Regions from separate parts of the Streptomyces sp. NPDC028298 genome, predicted to be linked through region 1. Evidence: riboswitches for the same ligand, from Rfam matches in the RefSeq annotation. Region 1 holds a riboswitch; the other holds the start of a gene.
What was found. A riboswitch is a leader RNA that binds a small molecule or an ion and turns the genes downstream of it on or off. The one in region 1 is predicted to bind cyclic di-AMP.
Positions count from the first base shown of each region.

Region 2: another riboswitch for cyclic di-AMP. It lies ahead of ACZ4TO_RS19690 (transglycosylase SLT domain-containing protein); the one in region 1 lies ahead of ACZ4TO_RS32320 (C40 family peptidase).

Region 1 covers NZ_JBVHTL010000008.1:383,567-389,027, reverse strand. The annotation lists gene ACZ4TO_RS32345 (VOC family protein) at 1-264, shown strand, start outside; gene ACZ4TO_RS32340 (LamG domain-containing protein) at 543-1,247, shown strand; gene ACZ4TO_RS32335 (hypothetical protein) at 1,371-1,541, shown strand; gene ACZ4TO_RS32330 (alpha/beta fold hydrolase) at 1,632-2,378, shown strand; gene ACZ4TO_RS32325 (hypothetical protein) at 2,391-2,567, opposite strand; cyclic di-AMP (ydaO/yuaA leader) riboswitch at 3,048-3,219, shown strand; gene ACZ4TO_RS32320 (C40 family peptidase) at 3,227-5,356, shown strand; gene ACZ4TO_RS32315 (hypothetical protein) at 5,417-5,461, opposite strand, start outside.
Region 2 covers NZ_JBVHTL010000004.1:157,080-162,540, forward strand. The annotation lists gene ACZ4TO_RS19685 (HAD family hydrolase) at 622-1,431, shown strand; gene ACZ4TO_RS19690 (transglycosylase SLT domain-containing protein) at 1,507-2,277, opposite strand; cyclic di-AMP (ydaO/yuaA leader) riboswitch at 2,282-2,443, opposite strand; gene ACZ4TO_RS19695 (CocE/NonD family hydrolase) at 2,958-4,955, opposite strand; gene ACZ4TO_RS19700 (polyprenyl synthetase family protein) at 5,388-5,461, shown strand, end outside.

The DNA.
Region 1 (5,461 bases):
ACCAACATCCAGCTCACGGACGGCGTGCTGTTGCAGTTCGCCGAGCCGCCGGTGGACATCCAGATGCAGCACTACGCGTTCCTGATCGACGACGAACTGTTCGACCGCGCGTACCGACGGCTCCGAGCCGACGGCGTCGAGCACTGGGCCGACCCGCAGATGCGGCGCCCGGGGGAGATCAACGACGAACACGGCGGCCGTGGCGTCTACTTCAAGGACCCGGCCGGCCACGCCATCGAGCTGATCACCCGCCCCTACCTGTAGCGGGGCGGCGCCCGGCCGGGACCGCGGGATGCGGCGCCCGGCCGGGCAGCCGGCCGAACCGGTGCTTGGGCGGCGGGCGTCGTGGTGCGACCTCCGAGGCGTGCGGGGCGCGGGACGCGGGCGTCAGGGCGCGGTAAGCGGAAGGCGCCGCGCGCCGGAGTGCCGCCGGTTCACCCCGATGGGTTGTTTTGTGGCAAGTTGGGGTGAACGGGGCGTGGATGTCCGTGGCTCGGGGAGAACCTGGACGTTCGCGAAACGCCGTCATCGAGGAGTGCCCCGTGTCCGATGTCGTCTTCACGGCGGATTTCGCCTCGACCCGCCAGTGGGTCGCGGGCCATTCCTGGGCCTATCCCGACGGCGGTCCGGTCAACCCGGACGACGGCAAGCTCGACCATCTGGTCACGGACCCCTCCTACAGCCGGACAGGCCGGTTCCGGGCCACCAGGCGTCCGGACGGCGACTGGGACGCGGGTCTGCTGACCACCGAGGGCAGCGCGGACGGGTTCATGGTCCGCACCGGGGACGTGCTGGAGGCGCGGGTCAAACTGCCGACGGTGACGGGGGCCTGGCCGGCGATCTGGACGTGGCGGGACGGCGGTCAGGAGATCGATGTCTTCGAGTACCACCCCGACAACCCCGACCTGCTGGAACTGTCCAACCATGTGCGCAACACCCACCGCTACTACCGCAACCAGGCGATCCAGCCGGGTGCCTGGGTGGACCTCGTGGTCGAGTTCGGCGCCCTCCGGGTCGTGTGGTGGGTGAACGGGATCCGGGCCTTCGACGACCGGCGCGGAGTGGGCAGGTCCTGGCACGCCTATCTCATCGTCAACCTCTCCGTCTGCGCTGGGCGTTACCATCCGCCGCCTCCTCCCGAGGCCTCCGAGATGGACTTCGAGGTGGCCCGGCTGACGGTCCGCAGACCCCTGGTCGGCAGGCCCTTCCCCGCGACCGAGGAGTACGAGGCCGGCCTTCTCGACTGACGCCGGAGCGGGCCCCGGCAGATGCAGCCGGGCAGGTGCATCCGCCGGGGCCCTCGGCGCGGAAGTACGGCATCAGAAGCGACGTCGCGCCCGTGCGCGTCGCGCCGACGGGTGCCGAGGGCCATGCCGAATCCGCAACCGGGGGACGCCCCCGAGTCCGCCTACGTCAGTCACGTGGGCAACTGCCGCACGTGCCAGCGGGAGTCGGGACGCTGCCCGCAGGCGGCCCGCCTCTGGCGCTTCTACCAGGAGTGGCGCAACGGCTACCGCCCGCGGCCCGAGCCCAAGGAGTGAGCTTGGGGCGGGCCCGTGGCCGGTGAGAGGATCCCTCCTCACGGTCCAGTGCGAGGCGTGGACGAAGCGCCGCGAGAGTGGAGGGGTGTCATGCGAGGCTCTGTGCGGATGTCCGCGGACGATGTGTCCGGGTCCGGGGAGAGCGCCGACTCCGTGGCGCTGCGGCCCTGCCGTACCCCCCGTCCGGACGCGGCACCGGCGCGTGCGGCCGTACTGGTCCTGCACGGCGGCACCGCCGACAGCAAGGCTCCGCTGCGGCCGTGGAACCTGGCACGCGCCCGGATGCGGCCCTTCGTGCGCTCCGTGACACGGGCCCTGCCGGACGCGGACACCTTCGTCGGGGAGGTGCGCTACCGGCACCGGGGATGGAACGGCGCCGACGCCGACCCCCTCGCCGACGTCCTGCGGGCACTCGACGAACTCGCCGCTCTGGTGGGGGAGGTGCCGGTCGTGCTCGTGGGTCACTCGATGGGCGGGCGCGCGGCGCTGCGGGCCGCGGCCGCGCCGCGGGTCCGTGCCGTGGTGGCGCTGGCACCCTGGTGCCCGGAAGGCGAGCCGGTGGCCCACCTGCGGGACAAACGCGTCATCGTGCTCCACGGGGACCGGGACCGGGTCACCGACCCTGCGGAGTCGTTCGCCCTCGTCCGCCGGGCGCTGGAGGAGGGTTCCTCCGCGAGCGCCGTGCGGGTCGAGGGCGGTGACCACGCGATGCTCCGCCGTGCGCGGACCTGGCACCGCGCCACGGCTGCGACGGTCGCCGAGCTGGTGACCCGGATCCGCGACGGCCTCGACCCGCTCCCCGCCGAACGACCGGGCGGGGAGCCGGACGTTCTCTAGAGTGCGCCCACCTCAGTTGCCCGAGCCCGGTGTGTCGAGTCGGTCGTCGGGGTCGGGGGCGGGGGAGAAGGCGCGGCGCGAACCGGACGCCGGGCGCGCGGCGGAGGAGGGGAGCGGGACGCCCGACGACGGATCCCAGCTCAGGATCCACTCGAAATCGCGTTGCAGCCGACGTGCTTCGCTTCGCACGAGTGTCGGTATGTCACCGCGTTCGGAGATGAGTTGGGCATAGATCGGCGCATCGTGCACGTGGGGATCCTCGACTCGCTCGCGTGGTCTGACGTGCATCGACGGTACGGGCGGCACGTGGTCCCAGCGGTGATCCGGCCAGCTCGGCCAGAACCGGTCAAGGTGTGACCAAAGGGCGCCGCCGATGTCGAACGACCTGCCAGGGAACGCCAGTTCCGTGCACACTTTCGACACATCCGGCTCGGCTCCGCGCGTCCTCCGCGGGTCCGGACCGGGCGCCGGGTGCCGGTCCCCTCAACGGCCGTGCTCAGCCGCCTTTTCGAGTACGGCCCGTGTCCTCACGGTCGCGCTGCGGGATGGTGCGATGAAGGTCACGAAAATGTATCGGACATCTGGGACGTGGATCTTCACATCGGGTGCACACCCTCGCTAAGTTGGCGACCAGGCCGCCCGACTCCCTCCGGCGAAGTTCGCCGGGCGGTGCGGCCTCCGCCGAGTCCTGCCCGTCCTTGTGACTGCGGGAGCCGGGGACCCACCGAACCTGGGGTGAATCGGTCAACTGCCTTTCGGGGCAGGGGCCGTAGGGCATACCTTCCGGAATCGTCCGCCCGAACCCGACAGCTAACCCGGTAGGCGGACGACGGAAGGAGCACCACTCCATGGCGCCGGAACGCACCCCGCCCAGTGGCGAAGAAGTCGCCCGAAGACTCTCGTCCCTCTACGACCAGGCGGAGCTCGCCACCGGTAACTTCAACGGGACCCGCGCGCTGGCGAACTCCAGTCGCAGGCAGGGCCGGCGGGGCCCGGGGCAGGGGAGCGGGGTTTCCGACGCCGCCCAGGACGACCTGATGCGGCAGTGGTTCGACGGGGCGCGTTCCCGGTTCGGACCCTCGGCTCCGGCCTCGCTCCCGGCCGACAGGAAGCCCGAACGCGGTGGCGCCGGTGCCCGTCCGAAGGAGGGTGCGAAGGGGTCCAAGGGATCCTCCTCGGACCTTCCGACGATCTACGAGCTCGAACAACTCGTCCGGCCGGTGGCCGAGTTGACGGCGGCTCCGGTGCTGGAGCTGACCGCCGGTCCGACGTCGGAACCGGGTGGGCGGCCCGCCCTGGAGCTGACCGCCGGTCCGGTGGCCGCGCTCCCGGCCGGCGGTGCTCCGGCGGTGCCGGGATCCGAGGTGGCGGTCCGTGCGGGGCTCCGCGCCGGGGCCGCTCCGGCCGCCGCGTCGCAGCAGTCCTCGCCGTACGTCAAGAAGCAGAGCGCCCGGCGCAAGCTCGGCGTCGCCCGGGAACTGATCGCGCGGCACGCGGCACGGCAGGGCATGCCCGTCGCGCAGGCGCAGGCGCCGGCGATCGAGTACCGCCCGTCGGTCGGTCAGACCGGTTCGTTCCCGGCGGTCGGTCAATCGGGTTCGTTCCCGTCCGTGGCCCAGACCGGTTCCTTCCCGTCCGTCGGTCAGACGGGCTCCTTCCCGTCGGTCGGCCAGACCGGTTCGTTCCCGTCGGTCGGCCAGTCCGGCACCTTCCCGTCGGTCGGCCAGTCCGGCACCTTCCCGTCGGTCGGTCAGACCGGCTCCTTCCCGTCCGTCGGCCAGACCGGTTCGTTCCCCTCGGTCGGTCAGTCGGGTTCCTTCCCGACCGTCGGCCAGACAGGTTCGTTCCCGGCCGTCTCCCAGAGCGCTTCCTTCCCGGCGGTCGGTCAGTCCGGCACCTTCCCGGCGGTCGGTGAGTCGGGCTCGTTCCCGTCGGTCGCCCAGCCCACCGCGTTCCCGTCGGCTCCGCAGGCCGCCCCGTTCCCGTCCGCCGCTCAGACCGGCACGTTCCCGTCGGTCGCCCAGGCGCCCGCGTTCCAGGCGGCGCCCCAGCCGGCCGCGTACGAGGCGGCCCCGCAGGCCGCGCCCGCGCCCGGGGTCTTCGACACGGGCTCCATGCCCCGGCCGTACGAGCCCGCGCCCCCGGCCGCCCAGCCCAAGGCGGTCATCCTGCCCCCCGGGTACGAAGCGCCCGCCCCGGCCCCGGAGTACACCTCCGTGCTCCTGCCGCTGTCGTACGACAAGCCGACGCGGCCCAGCGGGTACCAGCCGGCCCCGATGCCTCCGGTGAGTGAGCCGGCGCCCCAGCCCCCGGCGTACGAGACGGCGCCGCGCGCCGCCGCCTACCAGCCGGCCCCCATGCCTCCGGTGAGCGAGCCGGCACCGCAGCCGCCCGCGTACGAGGCCACCCCGCGCCCCGCCGCCTACCCGTCGGCCCCGATGCCCCCCGCGAACCAGCCGCCGCCCCCGCCGGTCGACGACGCCTGGCGGCAGTCCTTGCGGCCGAACGGCAACCAGCAGGCGTGGCCCGCCGCTCCCGGGGCCGCCGGCACCAGCCCCGGGTTCGACATCGACAGCCTCGTCGCCGGCGCAGCCGCCGCCCCGCCGGTCGTCGGCCACGACAGCAGGGCCGCCGAGGCGGTCGCCTTCGCCCGTGCCCAGATCGGCAGCCCGTGCGTGTGGGGAGCGTCCGGACCCGGTTCGTACGACCCCTCCGGTCTCACCCAGGCGGCCTGGAAGAGCGCGGGAGTCATGCTCCCCCGGGCGACGCAGGACCAGGCGCAGGCCGGCGCGGCCGTCGACCTCGCCGCCATCCAGCCCGGCGACCTGGTCTTCTTCCACGCCAACGTGAGCCACGTGGGCCTCTATGTGGGTGACGGCCTGATGGTCCACGCGCCGAGCCCCGGAGCGCGGATCAGCGAGGAGTCGGTCGACTACGCCGGGCGGGCGGCCGTCCACAGCGTCGTACGCCCGGCCTGAGGCCGCGGCTCGGCCGTCCTGGACCCATCCGGTACCGGGTAGGTCCAGGACGTACCGACGTCAGAACTCGCTGTCGATCCCCGTGACGGCGGCGGGTCCCAGCGG
Region 2 (5,461 bases), on a different contig from region 1:
TCGACAGGCGCCGCATCACCGGGCTTTGGACCGTGCTCGTCGCGCTCTCGTCGCGCCTTCCCCTCGCACCGCGCCCTCATCCCGCTCTCGTTGCACCCCTTCCCTTCGCGCCGCGCACTCCCCCCACCGCTCCTTTCGCCGCACTCCGCGCCTTCGTCCCGCTCGCGTGCGCTCGTGCCCCGTTCGCGCCTGACCCTGCCCGCTCTTGTCCGCCCGGCCCGCGCCCCCGCCCGCGACTGTCCGCTGCCCCGCGCTCCCGCCCGCTGGTCCGCGCCCCGTGGCGGCTGTCCGTGACGTCGAGCGGATGCCGCGCACGGTCCTGGAGTGCGTATCCATGGATGAGGAAGTTCGTCGTGCCTCTCCTCAACAGACCTGACACGTAACGGACTTGGTGACACGCGACTCTCATGCCGGTCCCAGTGGGCCTTGATGGAAGGGGTGTTGGGGAGTTGTGGGTGGTCCTGTGCGGGAAAGTGAGTGTGGGCGGAAGCGGAGCCTCGGTGATCCGAAGCGGTCGCAACGCGCTTACCACCGTGCGGTGAACGGCGTTGCTGACGGGATACCGGACGTCGTCCGGTTCAGGCCGGGCCGTTGAGTCGTTCGATCCGTATTCTTCGGATCATGGCCGCTCCGACTGCATATTCACTCATCGCCACTGACCTGGACGGAACGCTGCTGCGCGGCGACGACACACTCTCCGACCGGACACGCGCCGCGTTGGCGAAAGTGACCCGGGCAGGTGCCCGGCATCTCGTGGTCACGGGCCGACCGGCACCGCGCGTGCGACCACTTCTCGACGAACTCGGCGGCGAGGGACTGGCGGTGTGCGGTCAGGGGGCGCAGCTCTACGACGCGGGCACGGACCGCATGCTGTGGTCGGTGACCCTGGACAGGGAGTTGGCGGAGACGGCGCTCGGCAAGATCGAGGCGGAGGTCGGGCTGCTGTACGCGGCGGTCGACCAGGACGGCGTGGACGGGCTGACGCTCATCGAGCCGGGGTACGTCATGCCGCATCCGACGCTGCCGGCCGTGCGGGTGCCGCGTCGGGACGACCTCTGGGCGGAGCCGATCAGCAAGGTGTTGCTCCGTCACCCGTCTTTGTCGGACGACGAGTTGGCCTCGGCGGCACGGGGAGTGGTCGGTTCGCTGGCGACGGTCACCATGTCCGGGCCGGGCACCGTCGAACTCCAGCCATGCGGGGTGACCAAGGCGACGGGCCTCGCTCTGGCCGCGGCGCATCTCGGGCTCACGCCGGGTGCGACGCTCGCCTTCGGTGACATGCCCAACGACATCCCGATGTTCGACTGGGCGGCCCGGGGGGTGGCGATGGCCAACGCCCACCCGGAACTGAAGGCGGTGGCCGACGAGGTCACCTTGTCGAACGAGGACGACGGGATCGCGGTCGTCCTGGAGCGCCTCTTCGGCTTCTAGCGACACCGACGCACCCGCCGACGGGCCGGAGGGCGCCGTCGGCGGGTGCGGGTGAAGCGGGTGGTGCGGGGTGGATCAGTAGGCGCCGTTGACGTTGTCGATGGAGCCGTACTTGTCGGCCGCGTAGTTGCAGGCCGCGGTGATGTTGGCGACCGGGTCGTAGATGTTCGACGACGTGCCGGCGACGTGGTACGCCTGGAACGTGGGGTCGATCACCTGGAGCAGGCCCTTGGAGGGGATGCCCGCGGCGGCGTTGGAGTCCCAGTTGTTGATGGCGTTGGGGTTGCCGGAGGACTCGCGCATCACGTTGCGGTAGATGCCGTCGTAGCTGCCCGGGATGCCGGCCTTGGCCATGACGTCCAGGGATTCCTTGATCCAGCCGTCGAGGTTGTTGGTGTACGTCTTGGCGACGGCCTGGGTGACGGTGGTCGTCTTGGACTTGGCGACGGCGGCGGTCGCGTTCGCCGTGGTGCGGACGGTCGTCGACTTCAGCGTCTTCGTGCCCACGGTGAGCTTCATGCCCGGACGGATCATCGCGGGGTTGTCGCCGATGATCGCGCGGTTCGCCGCGTACAGCTTCTTCCAGCCACCGCTCTTGGGGTACTTCTTCGCCACCTTGGACAGGGTGTCGCCGGCGACCACCTTGTAGGTGACGAGCTGCACGTTGGGGACGACCGCGGTGTGGGCGGTCTTGGCCACCTGGGGGGCCTGCGCCGGGGTGGCGGCGCTGGCGCCGGTCGCGCTCACGAGGGGGAGGGCGAGGGCGATGCCACCCGTTCCGGCGGCGATCATGCCCCGGGTGATGACGTTGGTCTTCATACGGCGGTGCTTGGCTCGTACGGGCATGGCGAAATGTCCTCTCCGACGCCTGCGAGGTGAGCTGTCGGGTTCGGGCGGGAGATGCCCGGCCGCGCTCTGGGCGCGGCTTCACCCCAAGCCGTTCCGGATGTGTCCGGACCGGCGGCTTACCTGTGGTTCCCCCGCTCCTGCCGTGCGTGGGTCGATGGGTTGCCGGGCGGCGGCAGGATTCGGCGATCCGCCCGGGGTCGACCAGAACGTATGCGAGAGCACATGTCCGAAACAAGACGAGATTTGACCGCGAAGATCGCTTTGGCCTGGTTAAGGCGAGGGTAAAAAGTCCGATTGTGTCGGAATTGGATCCTCAACTTGCCTTTCGCAAACGGGTTGATCCATAAGGGGCGCCCGGCGGAGGGGTGTCTGGCCGGTGACCCAACTCACGAGACCAAAGAGCACCAAGGCTCCATGAGGGGCCAATTCGGACATTGTGCCTGCGTCGGCGGGCGCTCCCGGGACCCTCGAAAGGCGTCGAGCGGCCCCTGGCGCGGCGGGATTTGTGGCGCGGGACACAGTAGGGAGCGGCGGGGCGGCGGGCCGCGTCGGGTCGACGCGACAGGTCCCAGGTGGAGGCCGGCACGCCGGACCGGGGCGGGCGCCCGCAGTCAAGTGGACTCAATACCAACCGGGTTCGCCCCGTCGACGGCCAACTCCCGTCCCGGCGGGCCCGGTCAGCCGGCCGTGCGCGGGATCCGCTTCTCCCAGGTCCGGTGGAAGACGACCTCGTCGCCGTTCCTGCAGACGAGCTCGTCGGTCGTGATGAAGTCCTCGGCGTCGCAGGCGATGGCGGAGACCGTCTCGACGCGGGCGTCCCACGGCAGCTCGGGCCGGTGGAGCCGGATCGACCACACCGAACGGGCGCGGGCGGACAGCGGGTCCGACGTGCCGATCGTGTACGTCTCCCGGGCCTCCTCCGTGCATTCGAGGCCGTCGGGGAACACCCGGGTCCCGCCGCGCCCCGGGTCCACCTCCACGCTCCAGGTCCCGGCGGCCACGTCGCGCAGGACCAGGCGGGGCGGGCGGGGCTCGTCCAGGGGCGCCGAGACGGTCACGCCGAGGGGTTCGGCCTCCTCCGGTTCTCCGAAGGCGACCGAGGGGTCCGACTCCCTCGCCCGCACCGGGAGTTCGAGGACGCTGCCGACCGGCTCCAGGGTGAAGCCGGCCTCCGAGCCCGGCTGCGGCCAGATCCAGGGCCAGTAGGCGGAGGAGACGCCCAGCCGGATGCGGTGGCCCGCCGGGAACGCGTAGCCGATGGCGTTCAGGTCGAGGACCACGTGCTCCGTGTCGCCCGGCCGCCAGGGAACCGCCTGGTCGGGGCCCCGGCGCGCCGACAGGTTCAGGACGCCCCGGGTGACGAGCGTGGACGCCCCGTCCGGGGCCACGTCGCACAGCCGGGCGATCACCTGGCCCCGGGGCGACGCGGACGTCAGCCGCAGAGTGACCCGGGGGCGGCCCAGGACCCAGATCTCCTCCGTCACCTCGAACTCGAAGCAGGCCGACCGGGCGTCCTCCTCCCGCTGGTCCGGCGGCAGGTCGGCGTCGTCGCCCGAGGGGAAGAGCCGGCCCGCGTCGACCCCTGTGTGCTGCGGGGAGCGCACCGGCAGCGGGGCGCCCTGGAGCGCGTACGCGACCGGGGTCACCGAGGGTGAGGGCCAGGCGGGGTCGCCCACCCATCGGCCCGGGATCCGCTCGTACACGGTCGCCGGAGGGTGCGCGTCCATCACGTACGAGCGCAGAAGGGGGACGGAGAGCGCGTCCGTGTCCTCGTCCCGGAGCCAGTGGTCCCACCAGCGCAGCGTCTCCTGGAGGAAGCCGATCGCCGGTCCCGGCGGCAGGCCCCGGTCCGGGTACTGGCGGGACCAGGGGCCGATGATGCCTCGTACGCGATCCGGCGGCAGGTTCTCCACCAGGCGCAGCACCGTGTCGCGGTGCGGGTCGTGCCAGCCGCCGACCGCGAGGACCGCCGCGCGGACGGCTCCGTACTCCTCGCGGACGCCGCCCTCGCGCCAGTACGCGTCCCGGGTCTGGTGGGCCAGCCAGGTGTGCGCGCGGGGGCTGACCGCCTCCAGCCGTTTCTCCCACATGTCCCGCCACATCCCCTCGCCCACGTGCGCTGGGTCCGGCGGACGGGCGGCGAAGGCGAGCAGACGGGCCGACCGGGCGTGCGTGTCGACGGCGAGGACGGAACCTCCCGCGTGGTGTGTCTCGTTGTCATAGAGGTCGTCGGTCGAGCAGACCGTGACGACAGCCTTGAGCGGCTCGGGCGCGCGGGCCGCGACACGGAGGGAGCTGAAGCCGCCCCACGAGATCCCGAACATGCCGACCCGGCCGCTGCACCAGGGCCGGCCGGCCAGCCAGGAGACCACCTCCACCCCGTCGTCCGTCTCGGTCCGGGCCCCCTCGTCGCCCGGCACGCCCTCCGAATTGCCGTGCCCGCGCACGTCCACTCGGACGGAGGCGTAGCCGTGCCCGGCGTACCAGGGGTGGCGCTGCTGATCGCGCGGGGCCGTCCAGTCGGTCAGGCGGTACGGGACGTACTCCAGGAGCGCCGGTACGGGCTCCTCGGTCACCGGCCGCCAGATGCGGGCGTACAGACGGGTGCCGTCCGAGAGAGGGACGAGGACGTCCTCGTGAGTGGTCTCGTAGGGAAAGGACGTACGGATGCGCATGTGTGTCACCTCGGTGGACGGAACGCGTCGTGCGGCACGGCCGGAAGGGCGGGGACCGTCGGGTCCCGGCCGTACGCGGGTCGGGCACGGCTGTGGGACACGGTGGCCTCTTCCGGGTGCTTCGCCGCATGTCGTCGCAAGTCGGGTCACATCGTCTGATCATGAACATACCGCCGGTGATCGGGTGGCGCCCGTGAGCGGGGGTACCCGTCGTTGGGGCACGCAGGTGCTTCCCGTGTGCCTTCCGGGTGTACTCCCGCATACCTCCTGGCGGAGCGAAGTGGGCCGGGGGACGGTGGGCGCTCGCGGTGATCGAAACGTGACCGGATACGCTGACTTGAGTGATGGCAGCGACACATCGACAAACCGTGTCATCGACCGAATGATCGACCGAGTTCGCCATGTGATCGTCAGCAGACAGGAGAACCTCTCGTGACCGTCGTCGGGCCGTTCGGGCTGAGCGTGCGGGACCAGGCTCTCGAAGCCGATGTCCAGGCCGGATTGGC